4 regions of the Paenibacillus sp. FSL L8-0436 genome follow, and region 3 is predicted to be linked to each of the others. Evidence: riboswitches for the same ligand, from Rfam matches in the RefSeq annotation. Region 3 holds a riboswitch; each other region holds the start of a gene.

Region 1 (4,693 bases), 3.1 Mb from region 3:
TTAGTCCATGAAATTCTTACGGAAATGAACCTTAAATCTCAGCTGTTTTTAGAAGGGGATTTGGAGCATCCAGCGGATTATGAGGGAGTCGCCTATTTGGAGAAAAATGAATTCAATGAATTATTGAGTACCCATGGGAAGTTTCGGGATTTGTTGAATAATCGAGTGATTAAACAAGGGAACCATTATTTCCTGGAATATCGAAAAATCGCAAATGAATATGGGCCTGATTTTCCAGATGAGTTATTGCAGGCAGTTACCAAAAATGATGTTTATGAATTGTCGCTTGATCAAAACAGGAAACTGATAACAGAGCGTTGGAAGGGATTTGCAGCAAGTGTTTTAAATGGCTCAGACACCTTTGTTTTTGATTGTTGTTTTATACAAAACCCTGTAACCATTGGGATGATTAAATATGGTGCACAGAAGGAAGACGTTATAAGTTATGTGCTGGAACTGGCAGCGATTGTGGAGCGGCTGAATCCATTGCTGCTTTACGTAGAGCAGAACAATCTTGATCACTCTTTCAGAAAGGCCGTTAGGGAAAGACCTAAAGAATGGTCGGAGGGATTTATTGAATATTATACTAACCAAGGGTATGGAAAAAAGCAGGGTTATACAGGGTTAGAAGGAACCTTGGAGGTACTGAAGGCAAGAAAAGAATTGGAAGAAGAGATATTTAACGGCATAAACTTAACCAAGAAAAAAGTAAATAACTCTTCTTATGAATTAAATGATTATAAGCAAGTTTTGGTGGGGATTTTATCAGAATACTTTAGTTCAGTAAATTAAGCACATATGACAAGCTGAGTTGATTTCAGGCATTCACTGCTGATTTCACTCGGCTTTTTTTTACTTAAGTCTTATATATTGACTTGATATATATTGGTCTGTTATATTGCTAAGTGTGATGTGTAGATATCTTTAAATAAGGAGGAGCTATTCTTGAACACTCAGGATGTTATTTTAGGCTTGCTCATGAAAGAAGCGTTGACTGGCTACGAAATAAAGCAGTTATTGGAGAATGTGTTATCTAATTTCTATAGCTCTAGTTATGGCACGATTTATCCTACGCTTGCCCGCATGGAGAAGGAAGAATTAATAACCAAGGAAATTGTGCCCCAGAAAGGTAAGCCAAATAAGAATGTTTATAACATAACGGCTAAAGGGCGAGATTGTTTTAACGACTATTTACTAGCGCCACTAGAGGGAGACAGTAGTAAGAAATCCGATTTTATGATGAGGCTTTATTTTGGCCGATTTGTGGGGTATGACAAGGTGATTTTTTGGTTGAAGCAAGTACAAGAGGAATCACAAAAAAAGTTAGATCAGTTATTAGAGCAGTATTCACATTATAAAGCTGAAATGCACCCGGCCCAGATCATTTGCATCCAGATTGGGATAGCAGAATATAAAGCTAAACTTGCAACCATTGCCGAGGGATTGTTAAGCATGGAGCAGTTAGTGGAAGGGAATAGCAGTATTTAACGAATTCTGATACATTTAGGAGGGATTTTATTGAAAACAATTTTTGTCACGGGTGCTTCATCCGGCATTGGGAGAGCTACAGTAAAACATTTTGCTGAAAGAGGATGGAACGTAGTAGCCACGATGCGTGCACCTGAAAAAGAAACTGAATTCATCACATTGGACAATGTGTTGGTGTTGCGGTTAGATGTTGAGAAAACAGATACCATCCAATCTGCATTAGCTGAAGCTGTCCAGCGGTTTGGTAAAATTGACGTTCTCCTGAACAATGCCGGATACGGGACAATGGGGCTTATAGAAGTAGCTACGGATGAGCAGATCCGAAGACAATTTGAAGTGAATGTTTTTGGTCTTATTAGTATGACTAAAGCCATGTTGCCACATTTTAGATCTAATCAGGAAGGGTTGCTAATCAATATCTCTTCAATGGGAGGGATCGTGACCTTTCCTACGATGTCTCTGTATCACTCCACTAAATTCGCGGTAGAAGGTTTTTCTGAATCCGTATCTTTTGAATTAGCATCACAAAACATCAAAGTAAAGCTGATTGAACCAGGAGCCATTAGCACGGACTTTGGCGGAAGATCGATGGAGTTCTTTTTTAATGATGACTTAACGGATTATAAATCATTCACTACTGCCTTTCTGGGTAAATTAGGGGAAATGGAAAAAGCTCCAGACTATGCTTCGGCACCAGAACTTGTAGCTGACACTATTTATCAAGCGGCCACAGACGGTACCAGCAAATTCCGTTATGTAGTGGGAGAAGATGCGAAAATGCTCATAAGTATGAAGAAAAATACGGTTGAGGAAGAGTATCTAAGTAATATAGCTCAGCATTTTTCATAAAAGAGGACATGTTTATCCAAAGCTCTATTAAGAGCACCGGTTGACAATTGCTGGATTTCTCTGTAACTTTAACATAACTAAATAAGAAACCACTAGGGGAGCCTGAATAGGCTGAGACGGGAAAAATGCATTCCTGGACCCTTGAACCTGATCTGGATTATACCAGCGTAGGAAAGTGGAGCCGGACTTTTATTTCATTGTTGGCGTTAGCCTTATATGGATTTTTGAGCCGCTCCATGTGGAGCGGCTTTTTTGCGCGTTTTCTTATTTACTCAAACCTTAAGGAGGAAATAAGATGCTGAATCAAGAGAAGAAACATGAGGTTGATCTGTGTGCTTTTCCGGGAAGTCACAAGGTGTATGTGGAGGGCTCACGGCCTGATATTCAAGTTCCGATGCGCGAGATTACATTAAGCCGAACCTCGGGTACGGCCGGAGAAGCGGAGAATGCTCCTGTCCGTGTCTATGATACAAGCGGGCCTTATACTAACGATGAAGCCTATAGCGATATCCGCAAGGGGTTAACGCCTCACAGGCTTCAGTGGATCACGGAGCGGGGAGATGCCGAATCTTATGAGGGAAGAGCGGTTAAGCCGGAGGATAACGGGAATCTCACAGAGAAGCCGGCGGCAGAGGTGTTTCCGGGCTTGCAACGTCGTCCCTTGAGAGCCAGAGAGGGCCGCAATGTCAGCCAGCTGCATTATGCCCGCAGAGGCCTGATTACGTCGGAGATGGAATTTATCGCAGTCCGGGAAAATGTAACTCCTGAGTTTGTTAGAGAGGAAGTAGCCTGCGGCCGTGCGATCATTCCAGCGAATATTAACCATCCGGAGAGTGAGCCGATGATTATCGGGCGGAATTTTCTGGTAAAGATCAATGCTAATATCGGGAATTCGGCGGTGTCCTCTTCCATTGATGAAGAAGTAGAGAAGATGAGATGGGCTACCCGCTGGGGAGCGGATAACATCATGGATTTGTCGACGGGTAAAAATATTCACACCACCCGTGAATGGATTATCCGCAATTCTCCGGTGCCTATCGGGACAGTGCCAATCTATCAGGCTTTGGAAAAGGTAAACGGCAAGGCCGAGGATTTAACTTGGGAGGTATACCGGGACACCCTGATCGAGCAGGCGGAGCAGGGAGTGGATTATTTCACCATTCACGCCGGGGTACTGCTGCGTTACATCCCATTAACGGCCAAAAGAATGACGGGCATCGTCTCCAGAGGGGGTTCGATTATGGCGGCCTGGTGCCTGGCCCATCATCAGGAGAACTTTCTTTATACACATTTCGAGGATATTTGTGAAATCATGAAGGCTTATGATGTGGCGTTCTCTTTGGGTGACGGGCTGCGTCCAGGCTCCATTGCCGATGCTAATGATGAAGCCCAGTTTGCCGAGCTGGAGACGTTGGGTGAATTAACCTCGCTTGCCTGGAAGCATGATGTTCAGGTGATGGTGGAAGGCCCGGGCCATGTACCGATGCATCTGATCAAAGAGAATATGGATAAACAGCTTGAGCTTTGCCATGGCGCTCCTTTTTACACACTGGGACCACTGACTACGGATATTGCACCCGGCTATGACCATATCACCTCGGCTATTGGAGCGGCGATGATCGGCTGGTTCGGCACGGCGATGTTGTGTTATGTTACCCCGAAGGAGCATCTAGGATTGCCTAATAAAAATGATGTGCGGGAAGGCGTCATCACCTATAAAATTGCCGCCCATGCAGCCGACTTGGCCAAAGGACACAAGGGCGCGCAGGATCGGGATAACGCACTCTCCAAAGCGCGCTTCGAGTTCCGTTGGCGGGACCAGTTCCATTTGTCGCTCGACCCGGAACGGGCGCTGGAATATCATGATGAGACCCTTCCGGCGGAAGGGGCCAAAACGGCTCATTTCTGCTCCATGTGTGGACCCAAGTTCTGCAGTATGCGCATTTCTCATGGTATCCGCGATACGGCGAGGGTGCAGGAGGGACAAGAAGAACCGGAGCAAGCGATGATTACCGCAGGGATGCGGGATAAAGCAGAAGAGTTTAAGGAAGGCGGAGGTCTGATCTATAAATAAACCGTCGGTCCGGGACTGCCGCTAATCGCCCTCCCCCTCTCAATTGACAGTCTCCGGGCGTATACCTATAATGTAAATCAGATTATGAAAGCTGTTTCATTTCTGGTGGATAAGTTTGTTTCGGTGAGATGGAACCCCTTAATCAAGCGGGTTTCATTTTGTTTTTTCAGTGTATTTTTGTTCGCAAAAAGGAGAAGCCATGGACACAACGTTCTGCAAAATATTGGTGGTGGACGATGAAATGCTGGTACGGCAGGGGATAATCCATCTGCTGGATTGGGA
Region 2 (4,693 bases), 850 kb from region 3:
CTGCCCCTCCATGACATTGCCAAGCGCAGTCATATGCGGAAACAGGTTGTAGGACTGAAAGACCATCCCTGTTTTTTGACGGAGGGCCATCAGTGTCTTATGCGGGATTTTCCTGTTTTGCGTAAATTCAAGGCTTATTTCCCCCAGCGACAGGCTGCCCTGATCCGGTATTTCCAGCAGATTAAAACAGCGAAGCAGCGTTGTTTTGCCGGAGCCGGAGGGCCCGATAATCACCAGAACCTTGCCATGCTCCATGCTGAGATCGATACCTTTTAATACCTGTAGCGAACCAAAGGATTTGTGCAGGCCGTGAATTTCAATCAAGTGATTTCCTCCTTATCTCGCCGAATAACGGTCAAACCGCTGTTCCAGGACATTTTGCAGCGCGGACAGCACGGAGCAGAACAGCAGGTAGAATAATGCAGCCTCACTATAGAGCAGCAGCGGTTCGTAGGTGGTCGCCGTGATCTGCTGCGCTGTTTTGAACATCTCTACGTACGTAATGCTTGCCGCCAGGGAGGTATCCTTTACGAGACTGATAAAAGAGTTCGACAAGGGCGGAACCGATACACGCGCCGCTTGAGGCAGAATAATCCGCCGCAGTGCCTGCCCCCGGCTCATTCCGACGGAAAAGGCAGCTTCCCATTGGCCTTTATGTATGGACAGGATGGCTGCCCGGACAATTTCCGAAGAATAGGCTCCAACACTGAGTGTAAAACCGATTACAGCGGCAATAAAAGGATCCAGCACAATCCCTGCCGCCGGAAGTCCATAAAAGATAATAAAGAGCTGCACCAGAAGCGGTGTCCCGCGGATTACCCAGACGTAGAACCGGGCGATCAGCTTCGGGATTCTCCATGAGGAGAGACGGAACAGCGCGGTAAGAACAGCCAGCAGCAATCCAAGCGCAAAGGAAACAAGCGCCAGCGGAAGGGTATAAGCCACCCCCGCTTTAAACAGGGGCAGCAGTGAATCCATGAAAATCCCAATTTTCCGGTCATCCATCGTTCAGACATCCTTTTTGGACACTCGGCTGCATCTTCGCGCCAGCTCCATTTGTTATTTGGACACATCCGCCCCAAAGTACTTCTCCGAAATTTTCAGATAGGTTCCATCGCTCTTCATTTCAGCCAGCGCATTGCTGACAGCATTAACCAGCTCTTCGTTTCCTTTGAGGAAAACTGCCGCACTTTGCGACCCCTCGGCCGTTTCATCCACCTGTTTGATCTTTGCATCTGGTTTTTGCTTCTTTAAGTCGAGATAGGACAAGCCGTCATTTACGGTCGCATCAATCCGGCCGGAGGTCAGCAGGTCTATGGCCTGGCTGAAGCCATCCACAGCGACGATCTCCGCACCGTTCTCCCGGGCGATATCGGACAGGTTGCTGGTCAGCGATTGACCTGCCTTCTTGCCTTTAAGATCCGCGAAGGCTGTAATATCCTGGTTATCCTCGCGCACGATCAGCACTCCCTTAGAGACGATATACGGCTCAGAGAAATCATATTTCACCTTGCGTTCATCCGTAATCGAAACCTCGTTGAATATCGTATCAAAACGTTTGGCATCCATGCCGGCAAACAGGCCATCCCATTGGGTTTCCACAAATTCGGGTTCCACTCCCAGCCGTTTCGTAATCTCCTTGGCAATCTCCACATCAAAACCGGTAAGTTTGCCCTCTGCATCATGAAAAGTAAACGGAGCATATGTCCCTTCCGTACCAATACGCAGCTTGCCACTCGCTTTAACAGCTTCCAGTGAGTTCTGCCCGGCCGGAGCCGCCGCTCCTTCTGTGGGCGCGGCAGTAGCCGCAGGCGCTGTATTGTTATTATTGCCGCATGCCCCGGCCGGCAGCAGAGTTAGCAGCAGCAGGATAGTCAGGCTAAGCTTCTTCATCACATGAACCCCTTTCAAAATCCCTCTATTTTTCACTGCATGGACACTTGCTTATCTTGCCCAAAAGCACCGCTGCTTCATCAAGTTTTTTGCATCTTCAGTCCGGATCTCTACTTAATACCAGCCGAAACGGTACGGCTCCAGCAAAGAGGCGATTTCCGCCGGTATGATCACGCTGTTCATAACCGGACTGCAGCAATGTGAGCGACTGCTTCTCTTTACAAACTGCCGGGATATGGTATATTAATTAGCAATTGCAAATTCAATATTGACCTGTTATTTCACTAGGGGAGTCGGCCGACTGAGACGGAGCTTTAAGCTCCGGACCCTTGGAACCTGATCTGGATCATACCAGCGGAGGGAAGTGGAGCAGAATTGTTCAGCGGAGCCGCACTAAGCTAACTGACTGTGACGTTCAGACCCATTTATTTCCTCCGGAAATGAATGGGTCTTTCTTGTGTTTGCTGTTGCCGCCGGTCAGGCAAGTATCGTCAAACAAACTACGCCCTCAGGAGGTTTCCACATTCCAATATGCTCACTATAACCAACCTGACTTATTCGTTTGCAGCGACTAGGAATCCGGTATTCTCCGGTCTTTCAATGACCGTCCGCCAAGGCGAATTCATTTCCGTTGTTGGAGCCAGCGGCTGCGGGAAAAGCACACTGTTCAAAATCATTGCCGGCCTGCTAGAGCCGTCCGGCGGTGAAATAACCGTACATGGACGCTGCTCTCCTTCGATACGCTCGCGGCTTGGACAGATCGCTTATATGCCGCAGCAGGACCTGTTGCTGCCTTGGAGGACCGTGCTGGACAATTGCCTGCTTCCCTGGGAGGTGAAGCAGGACTCTAGCCGGCACGAGGCACTCGCCCGGATCCGCGGAATGCTGGACCGCTTTGGCCTTTCCGGCAAGGAAAATGCTTATCCGCAGGAGCTGTCCGGCGGGATGCGCCAGCGGGCCGCCCTGCTGCGCACACTAGCTGCAGGCAACGAACTGCTGCTGCTTGACGAGCCGTTTGGAGCGCTGGACGCGATCACCAAGCGGGAGATGCACCGCTGGCTGCTGGAGCTGTGGGGCGGGCTGGATAAGTCCGTTCTGTTCATCACTCATGATCTTGAAGAAGCGCTGCTGCTCAGCGACCGGATTTATTTGATGACCGGCGGCTCTGGTGGGCTGCAGGAGCTGCTCGTCACTTTGCCGAGACCCAGACATTACAAAATGAATTATGAACCGCAGTTTGTTGCCCTGCGGGAGGATTTGGAGCGTAGATTGCATGAGAGCTCTATGGTATAAGAAACAGCTGCGGACTTATGGCCCCTTTCTACTGCTTGTGGTGCTGCTTATTGCGGCATGGGAGATCACAGCACTGCTGAACATGATCCCTTCATTTATTCTCCCGGCGCCAAGTGCAATCTGGACAGCGCTGATTGAAAAGCGGGGGCTGCTGTTCGGAGAGCATTTGCCCGCCACGTTGCAGGAGACACTGATCGGGTTTGCCCTCTCGGTTGTCTGCGGAACACTGCTGGGTATCGGCATGCATATGTTCGCTCCGCTCGCCAAAGCACTTTATCCCATGCTGATTATCAGCCAGACCATTCCGCTGATTGCGCTCTCACCTATTTTTATTATGTGGTTCGGCTATACCCTGTGGGGCAAGGTTGCTGTCGTCTTTCTGACTGCCTTTTTCCCGGTTGTGGTAGCCGTCTATGACGGCCTGCGGCAAAACGGCAGCCTGTACAGAGACCTGCTTCTGACGCTTGGGGCAAACCGCTGGCAGATATTGCGCAAGACGCAGATTCCGCTGGCGCTGCCCTCCTTTTTCTCCGGACTTAAGCTTTCTATCGTCTACTGTGTGATCGGAGCGACGATCGGGGAATGGCTGGGCGGCAGCCGGGGGCTTGGTTATTTCAGCCGGCGGATGGCCGGCAATCTGCAAAGTGCAGAAATGTTCGCCGCCGTATTGCTGCTGTCCGCTTTGGGTGTAGCCTTGTTTCTCAGTATCGCTGTGCTCGAAAAACTCATTTTGCAGAAAAGAGGATTTTACCGATGACCCATCCTGAGCTGTATCGCAATCCTTCCACACATAAGAAATCACACCGCCTTATTCCATACTTATTGTTGTTATGCCTGCTTACCCTCTTAAGCGGCTGCGTCAGCGCAAAAGACCCGGATACCTCCGCCGCTTCTTCAGAGAATTCCAGCGGCAAACCGCACAAGCTGACTATAATGCTCGACTGGTATCCGAACGCAGTTCATTCCTTCCTGTATGCTGCTCAGCAGAATGGCTATTTTGCCGAAGAAGGGCTGGAGGTGGACATTCAAATGCCAGCGGACAGCAATGATGCTTTGAAGCTTGTCGCCGCAGGCAAAGTCGATCTGGCTCTCAGCTACCAACCACAGGTACTAATGGCGCGGAGTGAAGGAATACCTGTAAAATCTGTCGCAGCGCTCGTAAGGCATCCGCTCAATCATCTTCTGGTCCCCGCAGAGAGCGGGATAACCGGCCCGAAAGAACTCACAGGCAAAAATGCCGGATACTCCTCCATTCCCCTGTATGAAGCGATGCTCCGGACAATGGTCAAATACGACGGAGGCGATCCGGCTTTACTGAACCTGATTGATGTGGGATTCGATCTTATTCCTGCCCTTTCTACCGGACGCGCTGACGGAATTATCGGCGGATTTATTAATCATGAGGCATTGATATTGGAAAAAGAAGGCCACCCCGTCACTTCATTCGATCCGACGGACTACGGAGTGCCGGACTATTATGAGCTTGTGCTTGTTGCCAGTGAACAGG
Region 3 (4,693 bases):
GGCCTCCATGTACAATAACTCCTTTGACAGCAACGATGATGCTGCGTGTGTGTTTGACCATATTGCGTGCTCTCCCCTCTGCGCAGAGTCTGCATAAATCTGCAACTCCATTGCTGGATTAGTGCTTTCTCTCTAAAGTATATCGCCTTCCCCGGCAAAAACGACAGACATTTTAGTTTGACCGCGCCCAAGGTGTGGTAAGTAACATAACGTAAAGCAAATGAAGAGATGATCTGCAGGTGCATAAACCAGGCACCCTGAGCCAACCCTAAAACGATGAGTAACCAACAGGTACACAGCGAAAGGAGAATGGATCATGCCAGACAACACGCAAACCAAAAAAACATTACCTCCGCAGGTGCAGGACCGCCAGCCCGGAATTGAAAGTGAAATGAATCCGCTGCCGGAATTCGAGACCTCAGCCTATAAGGCGGCGGGCAAGCTGCTGGGCAAGGCGGCTCTGATTACAGGAGGAGACAGCGGTATTGGCCGGGCGGTTGCCGTTCATTTTGCCAAGGAGGGTGCGGATGTCGTTATTTCCTACCTCAATGAGCATTCCGATGCCGAAGAGACTAAACGCCAGGTGGAGCAAGAGGGGCGGAAGTGCATTCTGATTGCCGGCGATATCGGCGTGGAGGCGTTCTGCCAGGATCTGATCAATAAGACGGTGGAAGGACTCGGCAAGCTGGACATCCTGATTAATAATGCGGCCGAGCAGCATCCGCAGGAGAAGATTGAGGATATTACCTCCGAGCAGCTGGAACGGACGTTCCGCACGAATATTTTTTCGATGTTCTATTTGACCAAGGCAGCCATGCCTCACCTGAAAAAAGGGTCCACGATCATCAACACGACTTCGATCACAGCCTACCGGGGCAGCCCGCAGCTGCTGGACTATTCGTCCACCAAAGGGGCGATTCTCAGCTTTACCCGTTCGCTGTCGATGAATCTGGCGGACAAAGGCATCCGGGTCAATGCCGTAGCGCCGGGACCGATTTGGACACCGCTTATTCCGTCGACCTTTGACGCGAAGAAAGTCAGTGAATTCGGCGGCACGCAGCCAATGAAACGCCCGGGACAACCGGAGGAGCTCGCTCCGGCCTACGTGTATCTGGCTTCTGACGATTCATCTTATGTAAGCGGACAGGTAATGCATGTGAACGGCGGCGAGGTCGTAAACGGCTAAATGCGGTTGCTGATTCCACTGCTATGAATAATTAGAGTCTGGAGCGGAACCTTGGGTTCCGCTCTTTTTGAAAATATAAGAATTTATAGGCTTCACGCTATAAATTATCCTTCTATTTCTCGCTGAAACGGATACCGTCCTTTTGAGGACGGCGAAGCCGTTTCCACTTGTGCAGGCCTCCTTTAAAGGATGGCTCTTCAAGGAATAATATGTTAGTATATGAAACGTTAAGCGTAATTGAATATGAATTTGTCACTAGGGGTGCCGCAAGGCTGAGACGAACATACCCGTTCGGACCCTTTGAACCTGATCTGGTTTATACCAGCGTAGGGAAGTGGAGAACGAATAACTGCAGCGGGCTGAATGGCCCGGTATTCCTGTATATATTCCAGACTGCCTCCTTTACGGGGGGCGGTCTTTTTTGTGTTTGCCGGTAATGCAAAAGAACAGGAGAAGGTGAACGTGTTGAAAGAGATACATTTGATCTCGGATGGAAGGCAGAATCCGGTGCAGTTTGTTCAGCTGGCTGCGGCTGTGCAATTCATAGTGGATTATATCCATCTCCGGGAAAAGGCAATGTCTGCGCGGGAGCTCATGGCTCTGATGGAGCAGCTGATTATAGCGGGGGTTCCGCCTGCCAAGCTGGTGATCAACGACCGGATAGACGTTGCTCTGGCCGCAGGGGCGGGCGGGGTCCAGTTGGCTTGGCACAGCCTGCCGCCTAATGCAGCGCGCAGTGTAGCACCGGACCTGCGATTGGGAAGGTCGGTGCATTCCCCGGAGGAGGCGGCTGAATCCGGCCTGCAGGGAGCGGACTTCTGCCTGTTCGGGCATGTGTTTCCCTCGGCCTGCAAGCAGGGGCAGCGGGAACGCGGATTGCAGCAGCTGGCTGAGGCTGTCCGCTACAGCAGCATTCCGCTGATCGCCATAGGCGGAATTGAGCCGGGCAATGCCGGAAAGGTTCTGGCAACGGGTGCTGCCGGAATTGCCGTAATGTCCGGAATATGCAGTGCAGGAGATCCTGTGGCCGCCGCTACAGCCTACAGATCAGCAGTTCAGGCCGTACCTTAAGTCTGAAGCCATGAATAATGCTCCTGCACCAGTTAAAGGAGGTGAGCAAGCATGAATTTAATCGTGAATGGAAAAGGCGGGGCCTATGAAGAGGGCTGCCGGACTGTAGCTGATCTGCTAAGCCGGTCCGAGTGGACCGGGAGACTGGTTATCGTGGAGCTGAACGGTGAGATCGTCGGCAAGGAGGTTTACGGAGATACGCTGCTGAGTGAAGGTGACCGCGTAGAGCTGGTCCATTTTGTCGGCGGGGGCTAAAGTGCCGGTGCGTGTTGCCGGATGCAAGAAGCAAGAGGTAAATGGTATGAGGTAAGTGGCAAGTGGTAGGAAGCCAGAGGTAAGACGTAAGACGTAAGAAGCAAGAGTTAGAGGTAAGACGAAAGAGGAAAGACGTAAGACGTAAGACGCAAGAGTTAAAGGCAAGACGTAAGACATAAGACATAAGACATAAGACGTAAGACATAAGAGGTAAGATGAAAACTCGGCGTATCAGTAACAGAGGCTCCGCATTTTAGCGGGCCACTATCTCAGGAGGCGATTTTATGCAAGATCCTTTCGTTATCGGCGGAATCCCTTTATCCAGCAGGCTGTTTATCGGAACCGGGAAATACAGCCGCAATACCCTTATTCCCGAAGTGATTGCACGTTCGGGTTCTCAGGTCATTACGGTGGCTCTGCGCCGGGTTGATCCGGAGAGCAACGACAACATTGTTGCGCATATCCCCTCCCATATGACGTTGCTGCCCAATACCTCCGGCGCGCGCACAGCCGAAGAAGCGGTGCGTATTGCCAGACTGGCCAGGGCGGCAGGGCTGGGCAATTGGGTGAAGATCGAGGTCATTAATGATCAGAAATATTTGCTGCCCGATAATATGGAGACAGTTAAAGCTACGGAAATATTGGCTGCAGAGGGTTTCGTTGTACTGCCGTATATGAGTCCCGATCTTTCCACGGCTATCCGGCTCAAGGCAGCCGGAGCGGCCGCCGTTATGCCGCTGGGTGCGCCCATCGGCTCGAACCGCGGCCTGCAGACCAAGGAGCTGCTGCGGATTCTGATCGCAGAAGTGGATCTTCCGGTGATTGTTGACGCCGGTATTGGCAGACCTTCCGAGGCTGCTGAGGCAATGGAAATGGGCGCATCCGCCGTGCTGCTGAACACGGCAATTGCTACTGCGCATGATCCGCTTCTGATGGCGGAGGCATTCCGTGAGGCGGTAACCGCAGGGCGCAAGGCTTATCTGGCCGGACTGGGGCCGGTGGAGGAGGCGGCAACGGCCTCTTCGCCGCTGACCGGCTTTTTGTTCTAGCCAATGGAGAGAAGGAAGGGAGGAAGAGCATGAGCTTTTTTGATACGGTGACCAGGTTAGAGCAGCTTCCTTACGAGACTTTATGGAAGCAGTATACTGCGGTGGATGTGAAGCGGGCGTTACGATTGGAACATCTGGACGAAGACGGGCTGATGGCACTGCTGTCTCCGGCGGCGGAGCCTTACCTGGAGGAAATGGCGCAGAAAGCGCAAAGATTGACACGTACGCACTTCGGGCATGTGATGCAGCTGTTTACGCCGATGTATTTGGCCGATTTTTGCGTGAATCATTGCACTTATTGCAGCTTTAGCTCGATTTATGACTTTCCGCGCAAAAAACTGACACTGGAGGAGGTCAGGCAAGAAGCAGAAACCATCGCCGCCACAGGCCTGCGCCACATTCTGATTTTGACCGGGGAATCCCGGAGTGAAAGTCCGGCCGCTTATGTGAGGGAGTGTGTGAAGGTGCTCCGTGACTATTTTTCTTCAGTCAGCATTGAGGTTAATCCGCTCTCTACGGAAGAATACAATGATCTGAGGGTGGCAGGGGTAGACGGTCTTACCTTGTATCAGGAGGTGTACCATCAGGAGACCTATCGAAAGCTGCATGTGAAGGGTCCGAAGAGAGTCTACCGCAACCGTCTGGATGCGCCCGAGCGCGGCTGCCGCGCCGGGTTTCGATCCGTGAATATTGGTGCCCTGCTGGGGATGTACGATTGGCGCCAGGAGGCTCTGGCAACGGCCCTGCATGCGAGATACTTGCAGGACAAGTACCCGGAGTGCGAGATCGGCTTGTCGATTCCCCGTTTTCGCCCGTATCTCGGAGAATTCAATCCGGCAAGTGATGTAACCGACCGTGCGCTGGTGCAGATCATACTGGCTTACCGCCTGTTTCTGCCCCGTGCGGGCATTTCATTGTCCACGCGGGAGCCGGCAGCTTTGCGCGATCATCTGGTCCATCTCGGCATCACTAAAATGTCCGCAGGAGTATCCACCGAGGTAGGCGGGCATACCCTTGAAGGCGGAACCCCGCAGTTTGAAATATCGGATGGCCGCAAAGTGTTTGAAATTACAGAAATGTTGTATGCCAAGGGACTGCAGCCGGTATTCAAGGACTGGGATATCCTGACAGA
Region 4 (4,693 bases), 1.9 Mb from region 3:
AGAAGCGATAGATTTCTTTGGCCCTGATGTGCAAAGACTGGTCCGGCGTATTCTGTCCGGCACCGGAAGCGCGGAGGATGTTGAGGAATGTGTGAGCGATGTGTTTATGGCGGCATGGAGCGGAATCAGCCGTTATGAGCCCGAGCGCGCCTCCTTCCGCACCTGGCTGTTCCTGCTGGCCAAATACAAAGCGCTGGACCTGAGACGCAAGCTGCTGCGCCGGGGCGGAACCGGAGAAGCAGCTGCTGCCGGAGCTGCATGGAATGAGATTTCCGCCGAACAGGAGGTTCTTTCCCGCGAGACGGCCAGTGAATTGATCGGCTGCGTGCAGCAGATGGGCGAACCGGACCGCAGTCTGTTTCTGCGCAGATATTTCCTTTATGAGAGCCTTGATCAGCTTGCGCAAACCTTCAGTCTCAGTAAAAAGGCAGTCGAAAGCCGCTTATACCGTTGCCGGACGCTGCTCAAGCAGGCGTTAGGCCTGTCTGAGAGTCAGGGAAAGGAGGCGCAACATGGCCAAAGACATGAAAATTGAGGAACAGCGCCTGTTTGGGATGATTGATTCTATGGGCTTCAGCGATGCAGAGCTTGCCTTAAGTGTTCTGCCGGAGGTTGACCAAGGTCTGTATCTGGCAGACGAAGAGGAGGCAGCTTCGCTCGCCCGCGTCAAAGCACGTACACTTGCCCGTCTGGAGCCCGAAGCCGCTGTCCACACCTTCCGTTCCTTCGCCCGGAGATCCCGGAGGCGGAATATCTTCGCGGCCGCAGCGGCAGTAATACTCATCGCTGCCGGTATGCTCGCTTTCTCTCCTGAGGTACAGGCCGGGTTAAGAAAGGCGCTGAGTTTCCTTCCTGGCTTCGGCACCGTTGTGGAGAACAGCCCCGGTGACCGGATCTATGTACTGAGCAAACCCTATGACATTGCTGTGGGGGACGGAAGTCTGACCGTGGATGCCGTTCTCCTGCAAGAGCTTGGCGGGAGCATTACGCTTCGCGGCCGGAAAGTCCCTGAAGTCAGCGAATTTGAGGCAGATATCGGCGGCAACCGCTATACTTTCACCTCTTATATGCGTTCGTCCTCGGAGGGAGAGTGGTACGGCAGCTACAGTTCAACTCAAGCGGTGCAACTGAAGAAGGATAATCTTCTAACCCTGCATCTGGGCGGCACAACCGTTGGTCCGTTACAGCTTAACGCTCCGAAGACAGCTGAGGAGCTCGGGGAACTCGGCGCAAGCGATATACAGCAGGATGTGCGGATTACTGCTTTTCCGGTGGACCTTGGCGGCGGGCTTGTCCGTGTCCAGTTATTGCCCACTCTGACGGCGGAATCCGGGCTGACTGTCCATTCTTACGGACTGGAGCCGCTGGTGCCTGGATCAGGTCTCTATATAGAGAACGCGGCAGGAGAAAAGGCGGCACTGGAGCAGCCTGAATCCATGTCCTATCCTTCCGACCTCCGGTTTCGTGAGACTGCCGGGGCGGGCGCTTGGCCTTATACGGTCTTCATTCCTTATATTGAAGTTTCAGATCGTGACGCCGTATCTGCAGAAATAGAGATTCCGCTGCCTGAGATCGGCCAGGAGAAAAGGCTCCACACACGCGCGGAAATCGCGGGCTTTCCGGTAGAGTTCACCCGCATTGAACGTACCGGCGAGACGGCTGCCAGCGTCGATGTGAATGTGAATTTCAATGCCGCTAAGCTGCGGACGCTGAAGTATTTCCTTATTCGCTATCCGGGGCAGGCGGACAACAGCTCGTTCTCTTGGGTGAATACGGACCAGACCTACGGCGTGATGAAGACCCTCCATTTAGAAGCAAAACCCAGGGAGGATAAGCTGCGGTTTAGGCTGTCCGAGCCGCATTTTCTGCTCAAAGGGCCCTGGCGCCTGCCGCTGAAGCTTGATAGCTAAGCAGAGTTGCTACTGGACAACTATGGAGCGGGCGTCTATAATACACCGTAAGAACACAGCAATACCTATAACTTCATAGTACCAGGGGTGCTGGAATTGGCCGGCTGAGATTGTATCCCACAAGATACTGACCCTTATACCTGATCTGGATAATGCCAGCGTAGGAATCGTCAATCGCTTACGGCCGTTTATGGCCCAAGCACAACCTTGCGCAAGTAACTGGTGTCCCGATTCTCGGGGCGCCTTTTTTGTATGGGACTATTCAGAATTTGGAAGACTAGGGTTGCTGGAAGGAGAGAAGAAGAGAAATGGGAGTCACAAAAGTATTAAAGCTCAGCCTCACCTGCATGCTGGTCTTTGCCATTGCCGGATGCGGCAATAGCAATGGGAACTCTGGCGGGAATGCGGCAGAGACTGCCGGGAACAGCACTACTGCTCCTGAAACCACTGCCGGGGCAGCAACGGACGCTCCTAAGGAGCTGACCAAGGTCAAGGTCGCGCTGGACTGGACGCCGAATACAAATCATACCGGGCTTTATGCGGCAAAAGAGCTGGGCTATTACGAAGAGGAAGGGCTGGATGTTGAAATCGTGCAGCCGGGCGCTGCCGGGTCCGACACGATGGTTACCTCGGGCGAAGCCGCTTTTGGCATCAGTGCTCAAGAGGCGCTGACGCTGGCCCGCCTGCAGAAGGTGCCGCTCGTGTCCATCGCCGCTATCATTCAGCATAATACCTCCGGGTTCGCTGCACCGAAAGACCGCAATATTAAGACACCGAAGGATTTCGAAGGCAAAACCTACGGTGGCTGGGGTTCCCCTGCCGAAGAAGCGGCCATGAAAGCCATTATGGACCCCGAAGGCGGAGATGTGAAAAAGGTGAAGCTGGTGAACATCGGTGAAGCGGACTTCTTCACCGCCGTGAAACGCGACATTGATTTTGCCTGGATCTTCTATGCCTGGACCGGGATTGAAGCGGAGGTGCGCGGAGAACCGCTCGACATGCTCTACCTCAAGGATTATGCCCCCCAGCTCGATTACTACACGCCGGTCCTGACTACGAGCGAGAAGGAAATTGCCGAACATCCGGAGCTGGTGAAGGCTTTCCTTAAGGCTACCTCGAAAGGTTATCAATACGCCATTGATCAGCCGGAGGAAGCCGCAGCCATTCTATCCAAAGCTGTTCCCGAGCTGGATCCCAAGCTGGTCCTGGCCAGCCAGAAATGGCTCAGCCCGAAATACAAGGATGATGCCGTCCGCTGGGGCGAGCAGAAGAGCGAGGTCTGGCAGGATTACGCCGACTGGATGTATGGCCTGAAGCTGCTCGATCAGCCGCTGGATGTTCCAAGCACATTTACGAATGAATTTTTGCCAGCTAACTGATTAAGGATGAAACCATTTAAACTGAGAGGATTGATATATTGTGGCCAATACATTGCTAAGCATTCAGGTAATTCCCAAAACTCCGAACAACGAGGATTCGATTCCTTACGTGGACAAAGCGATCGAAGTGATTCAGAAATCCGGTGTAAAACATCAGGTGAACCCGCTGGAGACCACGATGGAGGGCGAAATCACCGAGCTGCTTGAGGTTGTGCGCCAGATGCATGAAGCGCTGATTGCAGCAGGCAGTCCGAGCGTCATCTCCCAGATCAAAATCGCCCATAACCCGAATGGAATCAGCATGGACAAGCTGACGGAGAAATACCGGCCGTGAGATCGTATTGGAAACAGATTTGGCCGCCCCTTGTGGCGGTCGTCTTTTTTCTGGGGTTATGGCAAGTTTCGGTATCCCTGTTCCATATCGAGTCATGGATCCTTCCCAGCCCAAGCGATATCGCCCGGGAAACCTCTGGCAATGCTTCCGGCATTTGGGCACATACAGCGGCTACGCTGCGCCTTACCCTGATCGGCTTCCCCATCGGCACAGGCGTGGGTCTTATTGTTGCCCTGCTGCTGCATCTGCTGCCTTGGCTCAAGAGAGCGCTCTACCCGCTGCTCATTCTCAGTCAAAATGTGCCCTCCATTGCGCTCGCGCCGCTGCTGATTATCTGGTTCGGCTTCGGGCTGCTGCCGAAGATTGTGCTGATTACGCTTGTCTGCTTCTTCCCGGTTTCAGTCGCCGCCATGGGCGGCCTGATGCAAAGCGACCGGACCATGCTGAACTATATGAAGATGGCCGGCGCGAACAAATGGCAGATCTTCACCAAGCTGGAGCTTCCGGGCTCCCTGCCCGCCCTGTTCTCGGGGCTTAAAATTTCGGCCACCTATGCCGTAATGGGCGCTGTTGTCGCGGAATGGATCGGCGCTGACAAGGGCATCGGCTACTACATGCTGCTGCAAAAATCCGCTTACCGCACAGACCGCGTATTCGTCGCCATTGCCATTATCGTGCTGCTCAGTCTTGTGCTGTTCGCACTTATCGCGCTTCTGGAGAAATGGCTGGTGCGCTGGAAACCGCGCAAAAGTTCCTAGAAAAGGAGGATGGCCGACAATGCCGCATATTACAGATAACCCGCCATCCGGCACTGAAGCAGCCGGCATTCCTGAATCCAGGACCTTACCGCCTGCACTTGAGGTAAATGGAATCTCCAAAACCTTCACCCACCGCCGCCGCGAAACCCGCGTGCTGGATAACGTATCCTTAACAGTGCAGCCGCAGGAATTCGTCTCGATTGTCGGACCCTCAGGCTGCGGAAAAAGCACTTTATTCCATATTATCGGGGGCCTGGAGCTGCCGGATGCCGGAACGGTAAGCATGAACGGCAACCTTGTTACAGGGCAGCG

The links. A riboswitch is a leader RNA that binds a small molecule or an ion and turns the genes downstream of it on or off. The one in region 3 is predicted to bind thiamine pyrophosphate.
Region 1: another riboswitch for thiamine pyrophosphate. It lies ahead of thiC (phosphomethylpyrimidine synthase ThiC); the one in region 3 lies ahead of NSS79_RS10245 (thiamine phosphate synthase).
Region 2: another riboswitch for thiamine pyrophosphate. It lies ahead of NSS79_RS14425 (ABC transporter ATP-binding protein); the one in region 3 lies ahead of NSS79_RS10245 (thiamine phosphate synthase).
Region 4: another riboswitch for thiamine pyrophosphate. It lies ahead of NSS79_RS02090 (ABC transporter substrate-binding protein); the one in region 3 lies ahead of NSS79_RS10245 (thiamine phosphate synthase).

What each region holds. Positions count from the first base shown of each region.
Region 1 covers NZ_CP151955.1:6,556,960-6,561,652, reverse strand. Annotated here, with positions in the region: gene NSS79_RS30270 (hypothetical protein) at 1-792, shown strand, start outside; gene NSS79_RS30265 (PadR family transcriptional regulator) at 946-1,488, shown strand; gene NSS79_RS30260 (SDR family oxidoreductase) at 1,519-2,337, shown strand; TPP riboswitch at 2,422-2,528, shown strand; gene thiC (phosphomethylpyrimidine synthase ThiC) at 2,633-4,411, shown strand; gene NSS79_RS30250 (response regulator transcription factor) at 4,611-4,693, shown strand, end outside.
Region 2 covers NZ_CP151955.1:3,150,509-3,155,201, reverse strand. Annotated here, with positions in the region: gene NSS79_RS14440 (amino acid ABC transporter ATP-binding protein) at 1-324, opposite strand, end outside; gene NSS79_RS14435 (amino acid ABC transporter permease) at 337-1,005, opposite strand; gene NSS79_RS14430 (amino acid ABC transporter substrate-binding protein) at 1,060-1,893, opposite strand; TPP riboswitch at 2,170-2,273, shown strand; gene NSS79_RS14425 (ABC transporter ATP-binding protein) at 2,425-3,186, shown strand; gene NSS79_RS14420 (ABC transporter permease) at 3,167-3,943, shown strand; gene NSS79_RS14415 (ABC transporter substrate-binding protein) at 3,940-4,693, shown strand, end outside.
Region 3 covers NZ_CP151955.1:2,300,876-2,305,568, forward strand. Annotated here, with positions in the region: gene NSS79_RS10235 (NUDIX domain-containing protein) at 1-61, opposite strand, end outside; gene NSS79_RS10240 (SDR family oxidoreductase) at 317-1,186, shown strand; TPP riboswitch at 1,434-1,536, shown strand; gene NSS79_RS10245 (thiamine phosphate synthase) at 1,649-2,257, shown strand; gene thiS (sulfur carrier protein ThiS) at 2,309-2,512, shown strand; gene NSS79_RS10255 (thiazole synthase) at 2,797-3,561, shown strand; gene thiH (2-iminoacetate synthase ThiH) at 3,591-4,693, shown strand, end outside.
Region 4 covers NZ_CP151955.1:441,263-445,955, reverse strand. Annotated here, with positions in the region: gene NSS79_RS02100 (sigma-70 family RNA polymerase sigma factor) at 1-535, shown strand, start outside; gene NSS79_RS02095 (hypothetical protein) at 513-1,910, shown strand; TPP riboswitch at 1,984-2,094, shown strand; gene NSS79_RS02090 (ABC transporter substrate-binding protein) at 2,219-3,289, shown strand; gene NSS79_RS02085 (thiamine-binding protein) at 3,330-3,623, shown strand; gene NSS79_RS02080 (ABC transporter permease) at 3,620-4,381, shown strand; gene NSS79_RS02075 (ABC transporter ATP-binding protein) at 4,401-4,693, shown strand, end outside.